DNA from 4 places in the Paenibacillus stellifer genome. Region 1 is predicted to be linked to each of the others. Evidence: predicted binding sites of a transcription regulator. Region 1 holds the regulator's gene; each other region holds the start of a gene.
What was found. Region 1 encodes LexA, which represses DNA repair genes until DNA is damaged. Its sites were predicted from a motif close to CGAACATATGTTCG; they were not measured.

Region 1 (5,821 bases):
CGTAGATATACGGACGGCTGCGGCGTTCTGCGGCGAAGCGGGCTGCAAGGGTCTCGGCCAGAGCCTCGTCATCAATCCCGACCGACAACAGTCCACGGCGCCACGATTCCTTCCGGTAGACAGGTGCCAGCTGCTCCAGCTTCCGGAACTCCGGTTGTTCCCCGGCAGTGAAGTTAGCCCAGAGCGCCTCAAACGGGTTGATGCCGATCATTTGGGTAAACGGGAACGTTTCGTAAGACTCGTACAAGCTCCGCGCTTCCTTGCGTACAGCGGTCTCCAGCAGCTTGGGGTCTACGGCGTCGCCGGCAGCCAAGCAAGCGTGCTCAAAAGCTTCTTCAATGCTTCGTTCATCCCATAAAAGCGTATCGTCCAGATCAAACAGTACAGCAGCAATCGGCATTTCCTCCACTACTTCCTCTCTTCATCCAGATTATGCGGTATACAGTTTCAAAAAACTTACTCGCTCTCCAACGGAATGCGGTGCTGTTTCGCGAACTGCTCCATACGTTCACCCATGGCAGCCGTATCGTAACGGTTGATCAGCTTGGAGAAGACCCAATTTCCCCGCTTGGCTTTTGGCTTAATGCTCACGGCGCGGCGAGATACGATAATCTTCTCGATCTGGTCAGCTTCCAGGATTCGGTTCCTATTGAACTTAAAGGTGGACACCTTTGAACGTTCGACTTTGAGATAAGGGCGGCGGAAGTAGATCAGGGCCGCGAGACCGAAATAGAGCACTACCCCGATCCAGTTCATCACGGAGTTGTTCTTCGAACCGTTTGCTGCCGCGTCAACCTGGGCGATAAAGGCATACAAAATGCCGAGCGTCACAAGGACAACCGGAAATGCAATGTTTCTTCCTTTAAATACATCGCTTTCAGCCTGTGAACGGGAGGCATGAATCGATTCCTTGCCTTCCTTCTTCCTTTTTTTGTTAAGCTGCTGTGAATTGCGTTGAACCATTCTTTCCCAAGAACGGGCCATTTCCTTTCCTCCTAGTCATACTGAAATATCTATGAAAGGACAGGCCCCTTAGTGCAGGGGCTTGCTGCCGTTCCCATCATTTCCTTCGTTATCTACAATTTCAATGGATTCAAGCTGAGCGCGGAAGTTACGGCGCACGTTGCCCAGATAAATTTCACGGAGCCTGGCGCGTTCCGCCAATTCTTCCTCGTTAAGCCCTTCGCTCTTCTGCTTGCGGGCAAGCTCGTTAATCCGGTTAACCAGTTCATCTATGTTCAAACCATTTCCTCCTGTCGAAACATGACATTTAAGTCATTCTAACTTTGCCATGAGAAAAAGAGCTTGTCAAGGCGATCCCCTGAAAGCTCTTCGACATCTGATATTGGGTTGGATTGTGATCATTAGCTAAAGATCGCTGTGCTGGTAGCGCCTGTCTTACTCTTCATAGATAGGAACCGAAATCACCTGGCCTGCCTGCAGCCCGCTGACATTCAGATGATTATGCTCACGGATCGCCTGCATGTAGACTACTGTTCTCATATTCGACGGCTTGTACTCCTGAGCGATGCCCCACAGCGAGTCTCCCGATTCTACAACAACCTTACGTTCCTGCTGAGGCGATTTCTCGGAGCTGGCGAACACCTGGTTCACAAGCGTGAAGCCGGAAATTATCATAAGAAGAATTAACGAGATCTTGAACATGCCAATACGGTTCAACACCGTTATAGAATTGACACTTCGGTTAGATCCCGAACCGTTGACTTTGTTCGTCGAGCGGGTTTCCTGTCTAACTGCCGGAACAGATTCTTCATTATAGATGCTCTTATATGTACCATATCTCATGGGTATCATCCTCCAAACACTTGTTCTTACTTACAAAACTAATATAGCACGAACATGCGTTTCGATCAAGAGGTTTTTCGAACGAGTGTTCCCTTTATTTTTTGAAGCAATTTAAGCCTCTTCTTTACTACTAAACTGAAGTTGAGAGGTTACTATTTCTTAATGCAGATTCAGCCATTACAGGTTTGCTTCATCAATTTTAGAACTTATGTTTGTGCGAACGAAGGTTCTGTGTTATAATTTTCCCAAACATTACTACATGGGGTGTATTCCGATGTCAAAGATCTCGAGTCGCCAGCTGGCGATCCTGGAGTTTATACGCAACGAAGTTCGCAGCAAGGGGTACCCGCCCTCAGTCCGGGAGATAGGTGAAGCCGTTGGACTAGCCTCCAGCTCGACCGTTCACGGTCATCTGGACCGGCTGGAGAAGAAAGGCCTTATCCGCCGCGACCCGACGAAACCCCGGGCCATTGAACTGCTTGGCCAGGAGGAATCCGAGAATGTTCATCAATTTGTCCAGACGGTCGCAAGAGTACCGGTTGTCGGCAAGGTTACCGCAGGCATACCGATTACGGCGACAGAGAACATCGAAGATTACTTCCCCCTTCCTACTCATTATGTTGGGGACAACAAGGTATTTATGCTCTCCGTGTCGGGTGACAGCATGATTGAAGCGGGCATTATGAATGGCGATTATGTCATCGTCCGGCAGCAGCAGACCGCTGACAATGGTGATATCGTCGTAGCGATGACCGAGGAAGATGAAGCTACAGTCAAGACCTTCTATAAGGAAAGGGATCATATTCGGCTTCAACCAGAGAATCCGTCTTACGAACCGCTTCGCTTGAACCGGGTTACGATTCTCGGCAAGGTTATTGGTCTTTTCCGTGATATTCATTAAGCTACTATAACAGCAGCACTTAAAGGCAGAGCCGTACAACGGCGCTGCCTTTTTTCATTATGATTAGCATTTCATATGAATTTGGGGGCATAGGATGATAAAAAGGGGGAATCACTGTGCCCAACTACCGCATCATAGTCGATCTGTCCGACCATATGCTGTATCTCCTGGATCAGGACACCGTAATTCGGGGCTTTCCCGTCGGGATCGGTAAAATGCTGACCGTAACCCCAGCCGGTGAATATACCATAATCAATAAGCAGCCAAATCCTGGCGGGCCCTTCGGCGCTTATTGGCTCGGGTTATCCAGACCGCATTACGGGATTCACGGCACGAACAATCCGGCTTCCATCGGCGGCAACGTGTCGCATGGCTGCATCCGGATGCATAATCAGGATGTGCTGGAGCTGGCCCGCACCGTTCCGCTTCATACCCGGGTCACAATCCGGAAGTAAGGCGGCGCTATTTGTAAGCTAAAGACTCAGCGCAAAAACCGCCGCCCGGCGGTTTTTTACGATGGCGGTCATTTTGCCAATACTGATTCTTCAATTGAAGTTCGAAGCAAATGACGATCGAGTTGCGTTATCCGCATGAATCAGCATTTAAGCTGGCAGAACGCCCCTCCTGTCCGATCCAGAACAGCCGCAGTTTCAATTTCCCGTGCAATTCAATGCCCGATTAACCAAAAACTTAGAGTACGCATAGAGTGTGATACGGAGGATGCGCTCAATATCCATTTTCGAAATTATGCTCAGGGAGGAAGGAAAGACCATGGCTCCTCTCGGAAACCGCAACAATTCAGGCGCCAAGAAGAAAAGCACAGCGTCGACAGTTAAGAAGAATAAAGGGCTTGAAGTGGCGGTGGCTGCATTGTTGTTGAGCGGTAAGCTTAAGGTTGATTCCGTTCAAATGTTCACCGACGCTTCTCTGTTCGTCAGCCTGGTGGGGAAATACAAAACATTGAGCGATATGGGCGACACCAATGTCGATAAGCTGGTTAACTTTATGAACGAGAACGGCAACTTAACATTGAACGATTTGATGGGAGCTCTAAAAAAGCAAACCGGGAATAACAAATAACTTCAAAAGAAGGTGTGTCCGAATGAGCGATTTTGACGGCGAAGGGTTTGCTGTGAACATACTCCTGGTAATTGTAATTACATTGTTGATTATGGGATCGACAGATATCGAGGATTTGACCGGCGCCCCTACTTCTTCCTGAATACCGCCCAGGCTTTGCCTTGGGTCTCCCATGATCAATCAGCCTAATATGTAAAACTCCCCGCAAGGTGGTCAAGCCCTCATGCACCGATTGATCTTCTTCACGATAACATTTCAACATATCACTGCATGAAAAATTGCACTCTTAAAGCCAGTTCCGAAAGAGCCATTGCCGCCTGATTGAGAAGAGCTTAGACATCCAATTCGAAAAGTGTCTCCACAGGAGGAATAACCTGGGCCACTTGAAGAACTTACTGTTTTTTATTCAGCGGTAAGGATCAAAATCAAAGAAGACATCTACCCCGGCAAAAAAGGTACAGCCTCCATTTTCTGAAGGACTGTACCTTTTTCTATGAATGGAATTTTCCAATGGACTCGGCGAATATCGACAGCCTTTAAGGTGACTTTTGTGCTTCCTTCCTGTTTATCGACCTTTTATGACATATTATCCCATATATTATTCTAGTACAATGTTACTTTATTACTATTTACATATAATTCTGCTAAAGATATCCTTATTGATAGGAAATAATTAACATTCAACAATTTACAACCAATTCTCAAGTTTCAAAGGAGGAATGAAAAAACACAAAGAAATGTGCAAACGTATGAACAACATTCTTGTCGGCTCAAGACCCGGTGTTTAAAAATTAAAATTAGAGGAGAGATAGCAGTGAAAGCAATTAAAAAACTTTTTGCTGGATTGATGATGTTTACTCTGATTTTTGGTGTATCCTTTGTGGGATCGGCATTTGCCAGCGGTGATGAGGTCAAGCTTCTTGATTCGGATGTCAGCGTTATTTATAAACCTGGATATGTCGGATTCAGCGGAAATATTGATGTTGCTAATCTGGGAACCGTGAAAAATGTCACTGTCCATTACACGACAGATAACACAAATTGGTATGATACCAGTGCGAGTTATGTAGGGCCGACGGATGGAACCCATGAGAAATGGAATTTCAGCATCTTCACAAATGATTCTACAACAGATCATTCCGAGTTGAAGAATCTGAGCTTCGTAAAATTCGCAATCAAATACGAAGTGAATAACCAGACCTATTGGGATAACAACGGGGGAGTAAATTATTACAATGAAGTCAACAGTACAGTTCCCCTCGATTCCGTTATTTTGGGATTACCAAATGTGCTTAACGCCAAAAGTACTCTGAGCAATGGTGAGTTTAGCGGAAACATCTACGTTAAAAACCTGAGTTCGACGAAAACAGTAAAAGTCGTATACACAACGGACAACTGGGCAACGGTTCAGGAGGGCTTCGCTACTTACAATGGCTCCTTGAACAATTTCAATAGTGTTGAAAGATGGAGCTACAGCTTCAATGTTCCTGGTGCTGCAGATGTTAAATATGCGATTTCGTATACAGTTGGCGGGCAGACGTATTGGGATAATAACTATGGCCATAATTACGAGGTCCAATAATTCATTTTAAGAGTGCAGCTAATAGCAGGATCGCAGGCGAATTATTATAATTCCTTGAACGCGAAACGAGCCTTAGAAGAGATCTAGGGCTCGTTTTTAGTGACCTAAAGGTGATCGGAGCATGGTCAGCCACCCAGTTCCACACCCACACACCAAAAAACCCTCAGAGCCTTACGGCCCCAAGGGTCTCGTCCATTAATACATTAATACAGCGTCAAATATTGATTCCGCTCCCAATCGTGAACCTGGGTCCGGTAAATATCCCACTCAATTTCCTTCAACTCATAAAAGTGAGCCAGCGCATGCTCGCCGAGAGCATCGGTAACTACAGGATTGCGGATCAGCTCGTTCAGCGCTTCCTTCAGATCGGCCGGCAGACTCGGAATGCCTTCCTCAATACGCTCCTCTTCGGACATCACATAGATGTTCCGGTCGATCGGGGCGGGCAGATC
Region 2 (5,821 bases), 760 kb from region 1:
GCGGTGGACACCTGGGGCGAGGTTATGCGCCATATGATTGCTCACCAGATTCACCATATGGGGCAATTATCCGTCTGGTCCAGAGAAATCGGCAAAAAGCCGGTGTCGGCGAACGTTATCGGCAAAGGTCTTATTCCTCCGAATCTATGATCAATAAAGGCAGTCACAGGCTTGTAACAAGCCTTGACTGCCTTTTGTTCGCCGAGGAGCCTTGTCTTCTGTTGAGCACACCGAATGAGCCGACTGGACGGTCCAACCGCATGAGCCAGCCGCATTGGGCCGGTTCCGGTGCGTTAACGCTATTTCAGCGAACGGACGTAATCGAGCTGACGAGATGAATGATGCTGTTCAGCACAAGCGCCGCAGCGGCGATAAGCGTGAGAGAAATTACGAACTCGGCCGATTTCCCTCCGCCGAATAGTGTATTGTAATCCAGCTGAACCGAATAATACATAGGCGAAATATAGCTGATGAACTTGTAATATCCCGGCATGATGTCCCGTGTCATGACCGAACCGGCACTGATCGACTGGGTCAGCAGCAGAGGCATGTTGAGCAGCATGCCCCCCTGGCCGGCCAGCATGCAGAAGATGATGGTGAATTCGATGGCTGTGAACATTTCCAGCGAATGAGTCATCCAGACCTTGAAGAACGCTTCCGCTCCATAGCCATGTACCGCAAAATAAATGCTAACCCCGACCAGCGGAGCAATCAGAGAGATAATCAGATTGATGCCCTGAAGGGGGCCGAACGCTTTCCATTTGCCGTACCTGCTTGGCAAGGCTCTCCGAGAAGTCCTGTGGAATATGCATCACGAACTGAACGTCCCGGTCGTTCAGGGCTTGCTTGGAGGAGCGGTCATCTGCGCGGTGGCGGTCAAATAAGCTGCTGTATTGCTATTGCTCTATGATGAAAAAAAAAGAAGCATGGCGGCCGTCCGTCCGTTCTGCTTCTTCTTGGTTTATACTCTTCTGCGCCGGAACATTTGCCCCAGCACCTCGCTGAGCACAAGGCCGGCGGCAATGGCTCCCGAGAGCAGCAGCGCCTGAACGGCAACCTGCAGGGCGGTGATGTAATCGTCTTCGACGAACCGGCGCATGGCGTCGTAGGCAAGACCGCCGGGAACGAGCGGGATGATGCCGCCGACGCTGAAGATAATAACGGGCATTTTGAAGACCCGTGCGAAAATCTGGCTCACAGCTCCCACGATGACCGTGGCGAAGAAGGTCGCCACCACGGGCTTCCAATCGGGACTTAGCAGCAGGTAGACCATCCAGCCCAGCATGCCCGCCAGACCGCAAGGAAGCAGCATGCGTCTTGGCGTGTTGAAGAGAATGCAGAAGGTGGCGGAAGCGATAAAGCTGGTCAGGAGCTGAACGATCATAATCATAAGAATATTCCTCTTTCCATAAAGCTTAAGCAACAAAGGACAGCACGAGGCCAATCCCGGTTCCAATGGCAAAAGCGGTCAGAAACGCCTCCGCACCCTTGGATAGCCCTGAAATAAGATGGCCGGCCATGAGATCGCGGACCGCGTTCGTAATGAGCAGCCCCGGCACGAGCGGCATAACGGAGCCGATAATAATTTTGTCCGTCTCCGCGCCGATGCCGGCCTGAACGGCGAGATAAGAGAGGAGACCGATCAGAATCGAAGCGGTCAGCTCCGCGAAGAACCGGATCTGCGCCAGCCTCTGCAGATAGGCCGCCGCCGCGTAGCCGATGCCCGACACGAACAGGGCGGGCAGAGCGTCACTGTACCGGCCATTGAACATGATGGTGAAGCAGCCGCCCGCAAGCGCGGCCGCGGCGACCCGAAGCCAGGCCGGATAGGCATGCGCCGAATCATCGACCGCCGCCAGCTCCTCCCGCGCCTGCGCCGAGGTCAGCTTCCGCTGGCTCAGCCGGCGCGAGATGTCGTTGACCTGGGCGACCTTCTGCAGATCGGTCGTGCGCTCGGCGATGCGGAACAGCTTCGGCTGCTCCGTCCGGCTCGTGGTGAACAGGATGACTGTCGGCGTCACATAGCTGTGCGCTCCGGGAAAGCCGAGAGCCGCGGCCATGCGCGTCATCGTGTCCTCCACGCGGTAGGTCTCCGCGCCGTTTTGCAGCATGATTTTGCCGGCGAGCAGGCATAAATCTATAATTTCATAGATGTTGTTGTTTTCGGTGTTGTTCTCGGGACTGTCCAAGCCTTCTTAATCCTCCCCTTGGGTGTTATATATTGATTGTGCCCGGAGGAGCTCAAAAGATCAAGTCGAAGTTCGAAAATTCGCCTTTTTTTCATCATTTATAGTGTCCGCCGATTTTGCCGGCCCGGTCCCTGAGCTGCCCCGAATCGGTGAAGGAGGAAGCTCTGCCGATAATGGCGTCTCCGTATTTGCTCTTCAGGAGATCGGTTGCCCGCTCGAGCTCGCGGTACTTCGGCCTGGATTCGAACAGGGTGAGCTGGTATTCCATCTCGCTGGACAGTCCCGACAGCGTGACGCTGACCCGGCGCACCGGCTGGTCGTCCCAGTGCAGCCGGAACAGCCGGATGGCGGCCTCGTAGACAAGGTTCGTGGCGTTGCAGGGATCGGGCAGGGTGGTCTGCCTGGAGAAGCCGGTCGGCTCCTCGAAGCTTGCGCCCTGGCACCCGACGGACACGACGGAGCCGTTCATGCCGAGGCTCCGGCAGCGCCGGCAGACGAGCTCGCAGAGCTCCAGCAGCACCACCTTGATCTCGGCGAAGCTGCGGTAGTCGCGGGGCAGCGTCATCTGGTGGCCGACGCTCTTCGGCGGCGCGTCGTACGTGTCCGTATGTACGGGGCTGTCGTCGATGCCGTTCGCGATCCGCCAGTAGAGCTCGGCGTCGATGTCGCACCGCTTGCGGAATTTCTCGCGCATCTTCCATTTCAGCTCGGCCAGCGGCATTTCGGCCAGCTGGCCGATCGTTAAGATGCCCATGCTGTCGAAGTGGGCCGCCATGCGGCGCCCGACCATGAACAGGTCTCCGATAGGCCGGGGCCACAGCCGGGAGGGCAGCAGGTCCCGGGACAGGGTGAACAGCCCGTTGTCCGACTTCTTGGCCCACAGATCGCAGGCCATCTTGGCCGTCACCTTGGAGTAGCCGATGCCGATCCGGGCATAGACGCCGGTCTCGGTGCGGATCTGCTCCTGCATGGCGGCGGCGATCTCCTCCGCGCTTCCGAAGAGCGCGAGGCTGCCGGTTATATCGACGAACTGCTCGTCGATCGAGTAGGGCTCCACCATGTCGCTGAAGGTGCGCAGAATGGCGGTGATCTGGGCGGAGACGTCGATGTATTGCTGCATCCGCGGCCGGACGACGACGAGGTCCGGGCATTTGGCCAGCGCTTCGCCGAGCGCCTCCGCCGTAGTGACGCCGCGCGCCTTGGCCAGCGGGCATGCGGCCAGCACGATGCCGCTGCGGCGGGCGGGATCGCCGGCGACGACGAGCGGCCGGCCGAGGTAGGCGGGCTGGGAGGCTTTTTCCACGGAGGCGTAGAAGCTCTGGCAGTCCGATAGCACAATGATGCGTTCTTTCATGAGGGTCACGCTCCTCTTGGAGTAGTCTGCTCTCATTATAATGCGAACGTATGACCGTGTATATGTATATTCATTACCACTTGCTTATGCATTCTTCGTATTGCAAAAAAACCGCCGGAATTCCGGCGGCCTCCTTGGCACAAGCTATAGGTAATAGGTGCAGAAATGCTGCGATCAGCCGAGCTCTACGACGACCTGGTGAACGCCGCCGTCAAGCACCGGAGCGATAATGTTGCCTTCCACAGCCGCGCCGTCAAGCGTCAGGCTAGCCACGCCTTTGGAGACATGGTTAGGGTTCTTGATCTGGATGACGTACGTATCACCGCGGAAGACGCGGGTGATTTCGAAGCAGTCCCACTCGGCCGGGATGCAAGGATCGACCTTCAGGCCGTCAAAGTCCGGCTGGATGCCGAGGATGGCCTGAGTGATGGCAACATAGTTCCAGGCGGCCGTTCCGGTCAGCCAGGAGTTCTTCGCTTCGCCGTGGCGCACAGCGTCCTTGCCGGCGATCATCTGCGAGTAAACGTAAGGCTCGGTGCGATGAAGATCGCTGATGTCCTCCAGGTAGGCCGGAGCGATTTTAGAATAGATCTCGAATGCCCGGTCGCCATGTCCCAGAACGGTTTCGGCGATCATGATCCACGGATTGTTGTGGCAGAAAATGCCCGCGTTCTCCTTGTAGCCCGGCGGGTAGGTGGAGATTTCGCCAAGGTTCAGGTAGTACTTGGAATATGGCGGCTGCTGAAGCACGATGCCGTATTTGGTGTCGAGGCGCTCCTGTACGGAGGTCATCGACTTCTCGGCCTGGCCGCCCTCCACGCCGATTCCGGCCATAACGCAGATGCCCTGCGGCTCGATGAAGATCTGGCCTTCTTCGTTCTCCTTGCTGCCGATCTTCTCGCCATAGTGGTCATAGGCGCGCAGGAACCAGTCGCCGTCGAAGCCGTGGGTCAGCGTCGTCTGCCGCATATCTTCGATCTTCGCTTCGGCGTCCGTCGCCAGAGCCTCTTGGCCGCGCATCCGGCAGATCCGGGCATAGTCCGGTCCGACAAAGACGAAGAGGCCGGCGATGAATACGGATTCCGCTACGCGTCCTTCGATGTTCGCAGTCGTCTGGAACGATTCGCCCGGTTCCTTCGAGAAGCAGTTCAGGTTGAGGCAGTCATTCCAGTCGGCGCGTCCGATGAGCGGCAGGCCGTGCGGCCCCAGGTTGTTCGTAACATGCTCGAAGGAGACCTTCAGATGCTGGAACAGGGTAGCCGTGTTGTCCGGATTGCTGTCGAACGATACCTGCTCATCGAGAATGCTGACATCGCCGGTCTCCTTGATGTACGCAGCGGTGCCCAGAATCAGCCAGAGCGGGTCGTCGTTGAAGCCGGTGCCGACCTCGTTGTTGCCTTTCTTCGTGAGCGGCTGGTACTGGTGATAGGCGCTGCCGTCCTCGAACTGGGTGGCGGCGATGTCGAGAATGCGTTCCCGCGCGCGTTCCGGAATCTGGTGCACGAAGCCGAGCAGATCCTGGTTGGAGTCGCGGAAGCCCATGCCGCGGCCGATGCCGGATTCGAAGTAGGAGGCGGAGCGGGACATGTTGAAGGTGACCATGCACTGGTACGGGTTCCAGATGTTGACCATGCGGTTCAGCTTGTCGTCGCCGCTCTGGATCTGGTACTTGGACAGCAGGCCGTCCCAATGGGCGGCGAGGGTTGCCAGAGCCACGTCAACCTGCTCGTCGGTGGCGAACTGCTCGATCATGGCAAGCGCCGGCTTCTTGTTGATGACGTTCAGCGCTTCCCACTTGTCTTCTTCCTCGTTCTCGATGTAGCCGAGCACGAAGATCAGGCTCTGCTCTTCTCCCGGAGCCAATGTCAGATTCAGGGCATGGGAGCCGATCGGCGACCAGCCGCTGGCGACGGAGTTCGAGGCTTCGCCGTTTGCGACAACCTGCGGCGCATCCAGGCCATTGTACATGCCGAGGAAGGACTCGCGGTCCGTATCGAACCCGTCGAGCGGGCGGTTGACAGAGTAGAAGGCGTAGTGGTTGCGGCGCTCGCGGTACTCGGTCTTGTGGTAGATGACGGAATCCTTGACTTCAACTTCGCCGGTGCTGAGGTTGCGCTGGAAGTTGGTCATGTCGTCCTGGGCGTTCCAGAGACAGAATTCGGCGAAGGAGAACAGCTTAACCGATTTCTCCACAGATCCTGTATTCTTGACGACGAGACGGTGAACTTCCGCATTGTAGCCCATCGGGACAAAAGCCAGCTGGGTCACGGAAATGCCG
Region 3 (5,821 bases), 850 kb from region 1:
GAAACCGCCAGCAGAGGTCCGGCGAAGCGGGCAATTTCCAGACCGGCCAGCTCGGTGGTCAGGCAGGTTCCGATATTGCTTCCGAGAATGATGCCCAGGGTACGGCCGAACGAGAGGAGCCCGGCATTGACCATACCGATCGCCAGCACGGTAACGGCGGTGCTGCTCTGTAGCAGAGCCGTTACCACACTGCTGGTCAACATGCCCATAAGCGGAGTCGAAGTTGCTCTGCCGAGAGCGTCTTCGAGAATCGGCCCGGCCAGCTTGGACAGCGCCGCTTCCATCAGCTTCATTCCGGCGAGGAAGATCACGATGCCGTACATTACAGGGAACAGCAGGTCGCTGAACATGGTTGTGCTCTCCTTTGCTACAGTATTCCGGTGCAGAAAAGCAAGTCCGCTCCTCGACATTCCGAAGGGATGGTTTCAGGGACATTGCACATATTTTGAATCCGTTGGAAACTTAAGGGTGGCATTCATCCGCGCGATCCTGTATTCTTCTATTTGTCGCGAAAATAAAGGGCCGGCGCTGGCCGGCATGGATTTCAATATAGATACCGTTCCTGAAGAGATTCAGAGATCGCTGTTTTGTAATCAATTTATGAATCCGGAAAGCTGGACATGACTTCGCCTACCTATGAAAGGCGGCTTGCAGTTTGAACTGGGCAACCGGTGCGGACCGGATGATGCCGGGGTCTCCCGTAGATGTCGTTTCGGACGGGCGTCCCGCGGCAACAATGACATTTATGATGAATTTGGATAGAGGAGCTGGAGCAAGTGGCAAGTGTAATTTTGCAGCGCACCCGTAAAAAAAGGCTGGAAGCGGGACATCCGTGGATTTATGCCAGCGAAGTGGAGACAGTTGAGGGCGAACCTTCCGCAGGGGGCCTGGTCGAGGTGCTGAACCATCAGCGCAAATATTTAGCGACCGGTTACTATAACCCGGCATCACAGATACGGATTCGTGTCGTATCTCACCGCCCTGTCGAGGACATGGACACAGGCTTCTTCGAAGAGCGCTTCGCCTGCTGCCTGAAGCACCGCGTGCGGTTTCTGCCCGGAGAGACGGCCTACCGTCTTGTGTATGGGGAAGCGGACTTTTTGCCGGGTCTGATCGTCGACCGTTTCGGCGACGTGCTCGTTGTGCAGCTGCTGACGCTCGGAATGGATCTTCGCCGGGAGCAAATCGTTGAAGCGCTGGTGCGGGTTATGCAGCCGAAGGGCATCTATGAGCGCAGCGACGTGTCGGTGCGGGAGCTGGAGGGACTGGAACAGAAGACAGGTCTCCTGTACGGCGAAGCCCCTCGCCATGTTACGGTAACAGAGAACGGCCTTAAGGTAATCGTCGACATCGAACAAGGTCAGAAGACCGGATACTTCTTCGACCAGCGGGAGAATCGCGCGTCGATCGCGCCGCTCATGACAGGCTGGGGAAGCCGCAGCGGCATTATCCTTCAGGAGATTGAAGGGGAGGACGGCGAGCGCCGGACCGTGCCTGTCAACAAGAGCGGCAAAGAGGTCACCTTCCCTTACTGGGACGGGGCGACCGTGCTGGAATGCTTCTCGCATACGGGCAGCTTCACGCTGAACGCCTGCAAATACGGCGCGAAGAAGGTAACCTGCCTAGACGTCTCCGCCCATGCGATCGAGAGCGCGAAGGCGAACGTGGAGCTGAACGGCTTCGGCGACCGGGTGGAGTTCGTCGTGGACGATGCCTTCCAATACCTGCGGAACCAGGTCAAGGGACTTGAGGAGCGCAGCGAGCGGGCATTAACAGCCGAGACGTCTGGCAGCGAGCGGAAAAAGGCCGGGAAGCCCGACACTTCGAAGCCGATGACGGCTGGAGGCGGGCGCACCTGGGATGTAGTCATTCTCGATCCGCCCGCCTTCGCCAAGACGAAAGGCGCGGTCAAAGGCGCCTGCCGGGGCTACAAGGACATCAACCTGCACGGCATGAAGCTTGTCAATGAAGGCGGCTATCTCGTGACGGCGAGCTGCTCGTATCATATGCGTCCTGAGCTGTTCCTTCAGACCATCGCCGAAGCCGCCGAAGACGCGGGCAAGAGTCTCAGGCTGATCGAGTGGCGGGCCGCAGGCAAGGATCATCCGCAAATTCTCGGGGTGGAGGAAGGACATTACTTGAAATTCGCTATTTTTGAGGTCACCTCGAAGTAAATCTTATTTAGAAATGAAATTGTCAGAAACGAATGATCAGAAGCATGGTCAGGTTGCAACAATAAGTGAATAGAGCGGTGAGGGACGTTCTTGAACCTTCTGCTCGCGCATGTATCCGGCTGCCGTCCGAATGGAACGGCGGCTTTTTGTTTTGGGGCTTCAGCCGCTGAGCATGTAGAGCAATCCAGCCGTTAGACGCGAGGTGATGTTTTTTAACTTTCTGCATCGTTCAAATGTCAATGCTCGGTGGCAAATGGTAACATAAGGATAGAGGTTGTGGACGCGGAGGACCGTACAAGAAGGCCGGATCATCATCCTGCCGCGTGGAAAGTGGGGAAAGCAGTATGCTCTACAGTGAAGGGAAAATCGCCGTTCGGCGCTTGGAGAACCGGGACCGGGAGCTTTTGGCCGGGTGGCTGTCGGATGACCGGGTGCTGGAATGGTATGAGGGCAGGGATAACCCGTTTGATGCGGAGAAGGTGGACGCTATTTTTTACAAAAAAGATGAAACGAACCGATGCATCGCCGAGTATGAAGATAGGGCCATCGGCTATATCCACTTCTATCCTTTGGCTGACGAAGAAAAACGGGTATACGGCTATAACGCCGAGAACGTCTGGGGAATCGACCAGTTTATCGGGGAGCCCGGATGCTGGAACAGGGGAATCGGCACGATGCTCGTCTCCTCCATGGTTCGTTATTTGCGCTCCAAGGCAAATGCCGAGCGGATTGTGACAGACCCCCGGACGGTTAATGAGAGAGCGATTAGATGCTATGAAAAATGCGGCTTCCGCAAGGTCAAAATGCTGCCGGAGCGCGAGTGGCATGAGGGACGCTATCAGGATTGCTGGCTGATGGAGTTTCGGTCCTGAACCGAACCAGTGCAGGCGGCGGGCTTTTGCGGAATAATCCGCTAATCCCTGGAAGTTCTGCAAACGTATGTTCCGATGAGCGGCGTCTGTGCTATAATGTTAAGACGAATATGGAACGGAAGGAGTCAACTGTACTATGCCGGTAACGTTACTGATCGGCCGTTCGGGCAGCGGCAAAACGACAACAATCCGGGAGGCCATAGCCCGGGAACTGCGGAAGGACCCGCTCGGCGCGCCGATTATTCAGATTGTACCGGAGCAAGGCTCCTTCACGGCGGAACAGGGGCTGCTTCGAGACAGCGGGGTAAAAGGAAGCCTGCGGGCGCAGACCCTGAGCTTCCCGCGCCTGTCCTATCGGGTGAAGCAGGAGACCGGCGGGAGAGGCGGCGTGCCAATTGGAGACGAAGGCAAGAAGATGCTTCTCTACAAAATACTTAGCCGGCGCAGAGACGAACTGAAGCTGTTTGGCGCTTCCTATGACCGGCCCGGCTTCGTGGAACGGCTCGGCCGTCTGCACGCGGAGCTGAAGCGCTGCTGCCATGGAGCCTGCGATCTGGAGGATCAACTCGGCCGTCTTCAGGAAGTGGCCGGCGGCAGTCCGATTCTTGGAAACAAGCTGGAGGATCTGAATCTGGTGTTCTCTGATCTCGAGAAAGCGATGGAGAACCTGTACATCGATGAAGAGGACAGGCTGGAGGAATTGACGGAGCTGATTCCAGCTTCTTCTTTCGTCCGCGGCTCGTCGGTCTATGTAGACGGCTTCCGGGGATTCACCGCAAGGGAGCTGACCGTGCTGCGCCAGCTGATGCTGCATGCTGCGGATGTAACGATTGCGCTGACGCTGGACCGCCCGATCCCCGGCGGAGGCCGGCCGGGCGAGCTGGAGCTGTTTCACTCTTCCGCCCTGGCATACATCAAGCTGAGAGGGATGGCGGCGGAGCTGGGACTTGCGGTCAGGGATGAAGTGCTGGCTCCGTCCGTGCCGCCCCGCTTCGCGGAATCAGCTGTGCTTGCTCATTTGGAGCGCGGGTTCGACCGGCGGCATATCTACCGGGGAACGCAGCCTGCAGAAGACGCGATCACGATCGCGGCGGCGGCCAACAAACGGGCCGAGCTGGAAGGGGCACTGCGCGAGATGAGAAGACTGGCGCGAGAGGAAGGGGCCAAGTACAGCGAAATGGCCGTCTTTGTCCGCAGTCTGGATGACTATGATCATCTGGCTCCGCCCTTGTTCCGCGATTACGGTGTTCCCTTCTTTATGGACCGCAAGGAAGGAGAGCTGCACCATCCTCTGGTGGAGTTCATCCGCTCCTCGCTTGATATCATCCGCCGCCGCTGGCGGTATGAGGATGTGTTCCGCGTCATCAAGACGGATTTTCTGCTGCCGGAAGACGGCAGTCTGACCCGGGGCGACATGGATATATTGGAGAATTACGTTCTGGCATGCGGCATTCAGGGAACCCGCTGGACTGACAGCAATTACGAGTGGCGGGGCATTCCGAGCCTGTCGCTGGAGGAAGGCGGACGGTCCGACGGACGCATGCTGCCGCTGATGGAGAAATGCCGGGAGGCGGTAACGGCGCCGCTCATGGCATTCGAGAAGGCGGTCAGAAGAAGCAAGACCGGCCTGGATTTGTGCAGAGCGGTCTATGGGCTTCTGGACCGGACAGGGGCGGCGCGGAGACTCGAAACCATGAGCGCCGCTGCCCTTGAGGGGGGAAGAACGCTGGCGGCGCGGGAGCACCGCCAGCTGTGGGGAGCGGTGCTGGACCTGCTGGACCAGATCGTGGAGATGATGGGAGAAGAGACCGTGAGCTTCGACCTGTTCGCCGGCATTCTGGAGACAGGGCTTGCCGGGCTTCGGATGGGTCTTGTTCCGCCGTCCCTCGATCAGGTGCTGCTCGGAACGATGGACCGGACCCGGGTAACCGGCATCAAATATGTCTTTCTGCTCGGTTTCAATGAAGGCGTCGTTCCGGCGCTGGCGCAGGAGGACGGCGTTCTGTCCGAGGTGGAGCGCGCCGTTCTGGAGGAAGGCGGCATGGAGCTGTCTCCCGGCGCCTCCCGTCAGATGCTGGACGAACGCTTCCTGATCTATTCCGCCCTGACGTCGGCTTCGCGCCGCCTGTGGATCAGCTATGCCGCTGCGGACGACGAAGGCAAGAATCTGCTGCCTTCGGAGATCATCCGGCATGTACGCCGGATGTTCCCCGGCCTGTCAGAGCAATATCTTCCGGGTGTGCCGGTGTCGGCTCCGGAAGAGGATCATCATGGATTCATCGGGCATCCGGAGCAGAGTCTGCGGATGCTCATCATGCAGCTGCGGGAATGGAAACAGGGACGGGAGATCCCCGCCGTCTGGTGGGATGTCTATAACTGGTTCACAGAGAGCGAGGAATGGCGGCCCAAGCTTATGACGCTGACGGGCTCGCTGTTCTACCGGAATCCGGGGATGCCGCTGCGCAAGGGGACCAGCCTCCGGTTGTATGGAGGAACGACACTTCGGGGAAGCGTCTCACGGATGGAGAAGTTCGTCTCCTGCCCGTTCTCTCATTTCGCATCGTATGGGCTTCGCTTGAAAGACCGGCAGCTGTACAAGCTTCAGGCTCCCGATATCGGGCAATTATTCCATGCTGCCCTCAGCAGCATGGGATCGGATCTGCAGAAGCAGGGGAGAAGCTGGGGCAGCCTTACACCGGAAGAGTGCGTGAAGGAAGCCGGCCAGACGGTGGACAGGCTGGCCCCAATGCTGCAGGGCGAAATTCTGAGAAGCTC
Region 4 (5,821 bases), 660 kb from region 1:
GAATGTAGACTTTTACGTTCTCCATTACCTCTCTTGCACTCCTGCCTTGTCTTCGATTCGTGAGCTCTTTCAGTTTCCTCTTTGCTTTAGCGAGAGATTGCGGATGGGTGCGAATGTACACACCGTTCCCGTTCTTTCCCAGCGCATAGCCGAGGAATTTAAAGTGTTTCTGCGCCACGACGCTGACGACCTTACTCTTCTGCGGGTTCATTTGAAGTTTTAGCTTCTGCTCCAAGTACGTCCGGCTGGATTCCAGCAGTCGCATGGCTGCTCGTTTGCTCTTCGCCAGCACGACAATGTCGTCCGCATAGCGGATGACCCTCACGCCTCGGCTCTCCATCTCCTGATCGAATTCGTTCAGATAGACATTTGACAAAAGCGGAGACAGCGGCCCGCCTTGCGGCGATCCTTCCTCCGTTGCGCGTCGTACCCCGTTTTCCATGACTCCGCTTTTCAGGTACTTTTTGATCAGGTCGATGACGCGTTTATCCTCGATCTGTTTGCGCAGCAAGTTCAAAAGAAGCTCATGGTTCAACGTGTCAAAGTATTTCGACAGATCGATTTCAACCGCTTGTCCATAGCCCTGCTCGGCGTACGTTTTGACTTTCCGAATGGCCTGTTGCGCACTTCGACCCCGGCGGTAGCCATAGCTTCCATCCGAGAAAAGTGGCTCGAATAACGGTTGCAGTTGCTGGGAGATCGCTTGCTGGATCACCCGATCTACGACGGTCGGGATGCCGAGCTTTCTCACTCCGCTTCCATCTGGTTTGGGGATTTCCTTGCGCCGCACCGGGCTTGGTTTGTATTTCCCTTCCCGGATGCTTTGCAGCAGTTCATCTCTGTTTTCCCGCAGCCACGGAAGCGCCGCCTCTACGGTCATCCCATCGATCCCGGGCGCTCCGTGATTACTTTTGACCTGTTTGTACGCCCGGTTCAGATTATCTCTGTCCAGGATGCGTTCCATCAGATCGTTTGCACCGTCTCTTTCTTTACCTTCCCGAGCTCCGGCACTCCGCACTCCCGCATACTCTTCGTGTTCCACACTATCCCTTTGAGGGCAGCCCTTTCGGTATTCTGCTTTCATCGCACCGGTTCTCCTTCCAGTCTGTACTCGAGACTTACGATTGTTCAGCCCTTCCGCTTGCCGCTGACGCAACAGGCGTACTATGGCGTCTGCTGACCTCTCACAACAAGCTTTACTCCGTGTTTCGGATTTTTTTTCTCCTACTCCCCGTCTGTGAGATCTCCCCGGGTAAGAGCGATAACTTTCCCCTCATCTATCTGCCACATTTACATCATGGGATTCGGGCAGTATTGGACTTTGCTTTGTGTGGCAAGCTCGTCCGTCCCATCATGCCTTATATGTGATTTCTGTTCGTCAGACCGAGGGTTTGCCTCCAGCTTCCTTCAGATTCCGCCTCGCGGCGGACACCCTTGCCTTCAGCTAACAGTTCCTACTGCCAAGCCCGTAGCGGACTTTCACCGCCGAGTTATCGCCCATGCCGGGCGCACCACAGATATGACCCGCACTGGCGCTGCCGCCTGTACGGGCCATGACTGTATTGCCGAGTGAAAATTAACGGCGGTCGCCGCTAGTCGTTCTGTCACCAGTTCTGCTGCGCATGCCGACTAGGCCGAACAAGCCGAGCAGACCGAGCCAGCCCCAGTTCGAGCCGCGGGTAGTGGTCGCTGTCGTGCTGGTAGCGCGGTAAGTGCCGGTACGGGTTGTGTTCAGCGGAGCTACCGTGCCGGCGCGGTTCGTCATTGTACCATCATTGGTATATGTGCCTGTTGGGTAAGTCGTGTTATAGCCCCGAGTCACATTGCCGGTCACGCCGTCATTGGTGTACACGCCAACAGTTCCCGCTGCACTTTCGGCATAGCCGGCTCCAGCCAGACTCATCGACAGAACAGCACTGCAAGCAAGAGTTGCCATCAGCTTTTTCAAAGGTAAGTCCCTCCTGTTTGGGTTAGTCGCTGTTAGCTTCCCCCGGCCCCTGCTTCTCTATGCAGGAAAATCCGAATGAATCCGCACGTCGCGGAGCACACTACCGAAGAAAGGAGGTATATCCATGGACATCCATAGCGACCGGTATCAGGTGGCACCTCTTGAAGAACGGGAAGAGGCGATCGAGATTATCCGAAGCGCCGAAGCCGACATCTCCCGGCTGACCGGAAGCCCGGTTACCCTCATCGCTTACGAGAAGAACGACCAGCAGGCCTGAACAGGCAGAACCTGAGATCAGGCAGGCTGCACCTCCACAATGTGGTCGAGGCTGATCCATTTCCATTCGCCCGACCACTGAAGCTTGATTTCCCGGGTATGCGCGTGGATCGAGGTGACGAAGCCGCTCAGCGTCACATTCTCGAACGGATCGAACAGAACCAGGGTGACCCGCACATGCTCCCGCAGCGAAAGTGTCAGCAGTCTCTCCATTTCTTCCCGCTTCTGATCGTCCAGCACAGGGCGCTCCCGCCGGAGCGTCTCTTTCTGTTCCTCCAGTATCCGTCTTTTATGCTCGGGCAGCATCATTCGGCTGCTCTCCCATAGTCCGTTTCCCTCGAGTTTCTTGCCCAAAGGAATTCGCCTCCTTCATATTATGGGAACGTATGTTTGTATTATATCCGCATCGCCGCCATTTCATCAACAAGGAAAAAATGACATAAGTATTAACGCCTGCTTCGTCATTGGGCGACGGGCGTTTTACCGGGAAGAATTAAGGCCTTTTTAAGCGCGAAACTGATAAATCTAATATTTGCAAATAGCGCTATAAAGTGAGCTTCGGCCGGGTGAAGCGGATTCAGATACATGGCATGGCGTAATCCTCTCTTTTACATGTCAAAAAAGTACATGTCAAAAAAGACGCCGGCGGCATATGCGCCGCAGCGCCTGACAGGTTACGATAAAGGTCTGTTTAATTGGCTTTCTGATCGCTCAGCAGTCCGGTCGCTTCCCTGGCCTGATTGAGCTTGGAGATGCCGTACAGCATCACGATATCGGCATTTTTGTTCATCTGGTCGAACTGCTCAGCAGTAACGCTCGGGGAATCCGCACTTTCGGATGCTTCTTTCTTGATGTTGTACGCTTTTTCGAAGGAGTCCTTGGCTTCAATCAGCATCTTCTCGATCTCATCTGGAAAACGGGACGATACCTTAACTTTCTTAGCCTTATCCGCCAGATCGGATGACGTATCCTGAAATTTCTCAATCGCCTTCTCCAGATCATCTGCCGCCAAGGTTCCTGCTGAATAAGCGGACAGCGCTTTATTAAAGTCATCCAGTGACGATTTGGAGCTCTCGTCAAGGGCCGAGATTTCATTATAGAAATTCTGGACGTTCTCTTTCGTATCTTCCTGCGAAAACTCGGGCTGTGTTGTACCGCTGCAGGCACTGAGCAGCATGATCGCTGCAGCCGCGCCGGCGAGTAAGGCTTTTCTCATCTCTATGATCCCTCCTGCTATAAAAGCATAGAGAAGATTGCCCGTTTGCGCAACAAAAAAAATCGGGAATTTTCTACCCTGCGCCTGCCCCGAGCGATTATAATGTAAAAGATACCGCCGCAAGAAGGAGATGGAAAGTGCGCAAACGAAAATTGAACCGAAATCTGATTCTCCTTATTTTGCTGCTGATCGTGCTGGCCTACCTCGCCGAACGGAACGGCTGGGTCGTTCAGGAGCAGGAGCCGCCGGGTACGGCGGTTGTGAAGCTGGTGTTCCCTTCGGACGAGTATCCGGAGACAGCAGAACATATCCAGAAGGCAATTGAAAGCGGAGAGCCGAGCGTCTGTACAATTGACCGGGATGGCGCCGAGGAGAACCGCAAGGAGTCGCTCAAAGGCGTTCCCACCAAGAAGCGTTATGACCGCGACGAATGGCCTATGGCCATGTGCAAGGAAGGCGGCGCAGGCGCGGACATCGAATACATAAAGCCGGCCGACAACCGCGGCGCGGGCAGCTGGATCGGCAATCAGCTCGATGAGTACCCGGATGGAACCCGGGTTGAATTCATCATCCCCTGATCTGTCCTCTAATAATGCAGCAGCCCCCTCCAATTTTTTTGGAAGGGGCTGTGTGTATCAGGTTAGAAAGCCTTACAGGCAGAAAGCTTTGGTGATGATTACCAGCAAAATGAACAGCACCAGAATAGCAGTTGTCGAAGTCCAAGGCCCGTAACCGCCTGCACCTACGCCACAAGCTTCACCCATCGTCATTTCCTCCTTTATAATGGATATATCACAGAATATGCGTCATAGACTCCAGTGATTGGGTGTTGTGAAGAAAACATTCGGTAAAAATGGACAATTAGATCCAGAAGGACTTCGTAATAATGACCAGAAGAATGAACAGAACCAGAATTGCCCCGGTCGAGGTTCCTGGACAGTAAGCCGGTCCCATGTGTGCTCCGCCTACTTCTTCGCCGCCGCAGTATCCACCCATAATCGACACCCTCCTTAATGTTTGATACACCACAGCATATGACTACCTGTGCCCTGCTGTACTGGGCATAACGGTAAACAAATGCGGGACAGAAGCCGGGACAGACAAAAAAACTGCCGGCGTTATGCCGGCAGGGCTCCACCGTACAAACGGCGAAACCTAGATAAAGAAGGTACGGGAGACAATCACCAGAAGAATGAACAGAACCAGAATTGTCGTGGTCGAGGTCCAGCCTCCGTAGCCTGCACCAGCGACATTGTTCGAGTTGTTGTCACACATGAACAATTCCTCCTTCTAAATGTGATTCATCACAGCATATGCCGTGCGCTGCGCCGCAAACTGGGTAATCAGGAAATGAAAATGGCAAGGAAACCAATTACTATGGGAGTGTCCGTCCGAATGTTGAAACTGAAGCGAATCCGGCTTCTTGCGGTTCTGATCGCCATCGCTCTGCTGGGACTGGAAGTTTGGTCCGGAAGAGAAGAGCCTCAAGATTACGAGGACGAGGTCTTGGCTACTCATACTTTTAGCTTCATCCTCAACCAGAAAGCGAAGGTCGTCTCGGTTACAGACGGCGATACGTTTACTATCAGGCTGGACGACGGCTCAAAGGAGAAGGTGCGTCTCATTCTGATTGATACGCCTGAAATGTCGCCTGAAGAGCCATACGGACCGGAGGCTTCGGCCTTCACGAGAAAGCTTCTGCAGGACAAGAAGGTTACACTGGAGTTCGATAAATCCGAACGGGACCGTTACGGGCGCCTGCTCGCCTATGCTTACATCGGGGAAGAGATGGTCAATGAGCTGCTGCTTGAAAAGGGCCTTGCCCGCGTTGCTGTTTTTCCGCCTGATGTGAGATATGAGGAACGGTTCCGTGACGTTGAACGCAAGGCGCAGGCGGCCGGTCTTGGGATTTGGAGCGTGGAATAATGCAAAAAAGGACCCTGCCGGAATCCGGCAAGGTCAAGTGTCATCTAGGGGGTATGTGTTTACTATAATCCCCCGAGCTTAAAGCAGCATGAGAACAAGTTGAAGGTTCCCTGAATATCGGCTTAGCCAGAGGATTCAGCTCTGGAACAATGACGGGAACTGCCGTACAATGCCTTCCGTCATCACGTCAGCCATTTCATACGCCTGCGGCTCAATGCGGTCGTTGGTCGCGACATTCTCGGTGTAATTCCCCGCGATCCGGGCGGCCACTTCCTCGGTGAGCAGTTTCAAATGCTCATACAGCATCTTCTGCCACTCCTGCCGGGACCAGAACGGATTGATGCCGGCCAGAAATGCGGCGATGGCATCCGCATTGGCATACCACCGCTTCTGGGCGTCAGCCGCCGCCTGGGTATTGCCGGATTTCAGCAGCTGTACAAGTTCGGCGGCAATGG

Region 2: a site for LexA is predicted at 3,587-3,600, ahead of PSTEL_RS11320 (DNA polymerase IV). Genes of this name have one in related genera too.
Region 3: a site for LexA is predicted at 3,107-3,120, ahead of addB (helicase-exonuclease AddAB subunit AddB). Genes of this name have one in related genera too.
Region 4: a site for LexA is predicted at 2,604-2,617, ahead of PSTEL_RS18190 (YolD-like family protein). Genes of this name have one in related genera too.

What each region holds. Positions count from the first base shown of each region.
Region 1 is NZ_CP009286.1:3,257,605-3,263,425, forward strand. It holds gene PSTEL_RS15005 (HAD family hydrolase) at 1-400, opposite strand, end outside; gene PSTEL_RS15010 (hypothetical protein) at 457-984, opposite strand; gene PSTEL_RS15015 (DUF896 domain-containing protein) at 1,033-1,242, opposite strand; gene PSTEL_RS15020 (LysM peptidoglycan-binding domain-containing protein) at 1,399-1,806, opposite strand; gene lexA (transcriptional repressor LexA) at 2,081-2,707, shown strand; gene PSTEL_RS15030 (L,D-transpeptidase) at 2,824-3,162, shown strand; gene PSTEL_RS15035 (hypothetical protein) at 3,455-3,787, shown strand; gene PSTEL_RS15040 (carbohydrate-binding protein) at 4,602-5,369, shown strand; gene glnA (type I glutamate--ammonia ligase) at 5,573-5,821, opposite strand, start outside.
Region 2 is NZ_CP009286.1:2,497,643-2,503,463, forward strand. It holds gene PSTEL_RS11300 (DinB family protein) at 1-150, shown strand, start outside; gene PSTEL_RS11305 (hypothetical protein) at 305-781, opposite strand; gene PSTEL_RS11310 (threonine/serine exporter family protein) at 962-1,384, opposite strand; gene PSTEL_RS11315 (threonine/serine exporter family protein) at 1,416-2,189, opposite strand; gene PSTEL_RS11320 (DNA polymerase IV) at 2,284-3,543, opposite strand; gene PSTEL_RS11325 (glycoside hydrolase family 94 protein) at 3,718-5,821, opposite strand, start outside.
Region 3 is NZ_CP009286.1:4,112,296-4,118,116, reverse strand. It holds gene PSTEL_RS19035 (Na/Pi cotransporter family protein) at 1-350, opposite strand, end outside; gene PSTEL_RS19030 (hypothetical protein) at 349-624, shown strand; gene PSTEL_RS19025 (class I SAM-dependent rRNA methyltransferase) at 777-2,174, shown strand; gene PSTEL_RS19020 (GNAT family N-acetyltransferase) at 2,519-3,046, shown strand; gene addB (helicase-exonuclease AddAB subunit AddB) at 3,183-5,821, shown strand, end outside.
Region 4 is NZ_CP009286.1:3,917,948-3,923,768, forward strand. It holds gene ltrA (group II intron reverse transcriptase/maturase) at 1-1,084, opposite strand, end outside; gene PSTEL_RS28175 (WGxxGxxG family protein) at 1,577-1,948, opposite strand; gene PSTEL_RS28020 (hypothetical protein) at 2,073-2,225, shown strand; gene PSTEL_RS18190 (YolD-like family protein) at 2,243-2,578, opposite strand; gene PSTEL_RS18195 (hypothetical protein) at 2,916-3,440, opposite strand; gene PSTEL_RS18200 (NucA/NucB deoxyribonuclease domain-containing protein) at 3,578-4,018, shown strand; gene PSTEL_RS28180 (hypothetical protein) at 4,302-4,436, opposite strand; gene PSTEL_RS28185 (YjcZ family sporulation protein) at 4,596-4,715, opposite strand; gene PSTEL_RS18205 (thermonuclease family protein) at 4,836-5,366, shown strand; gene PSTEL_RS18210 (acetylglutamate kinase) at 5,502-5,821, opposite strand, start outside.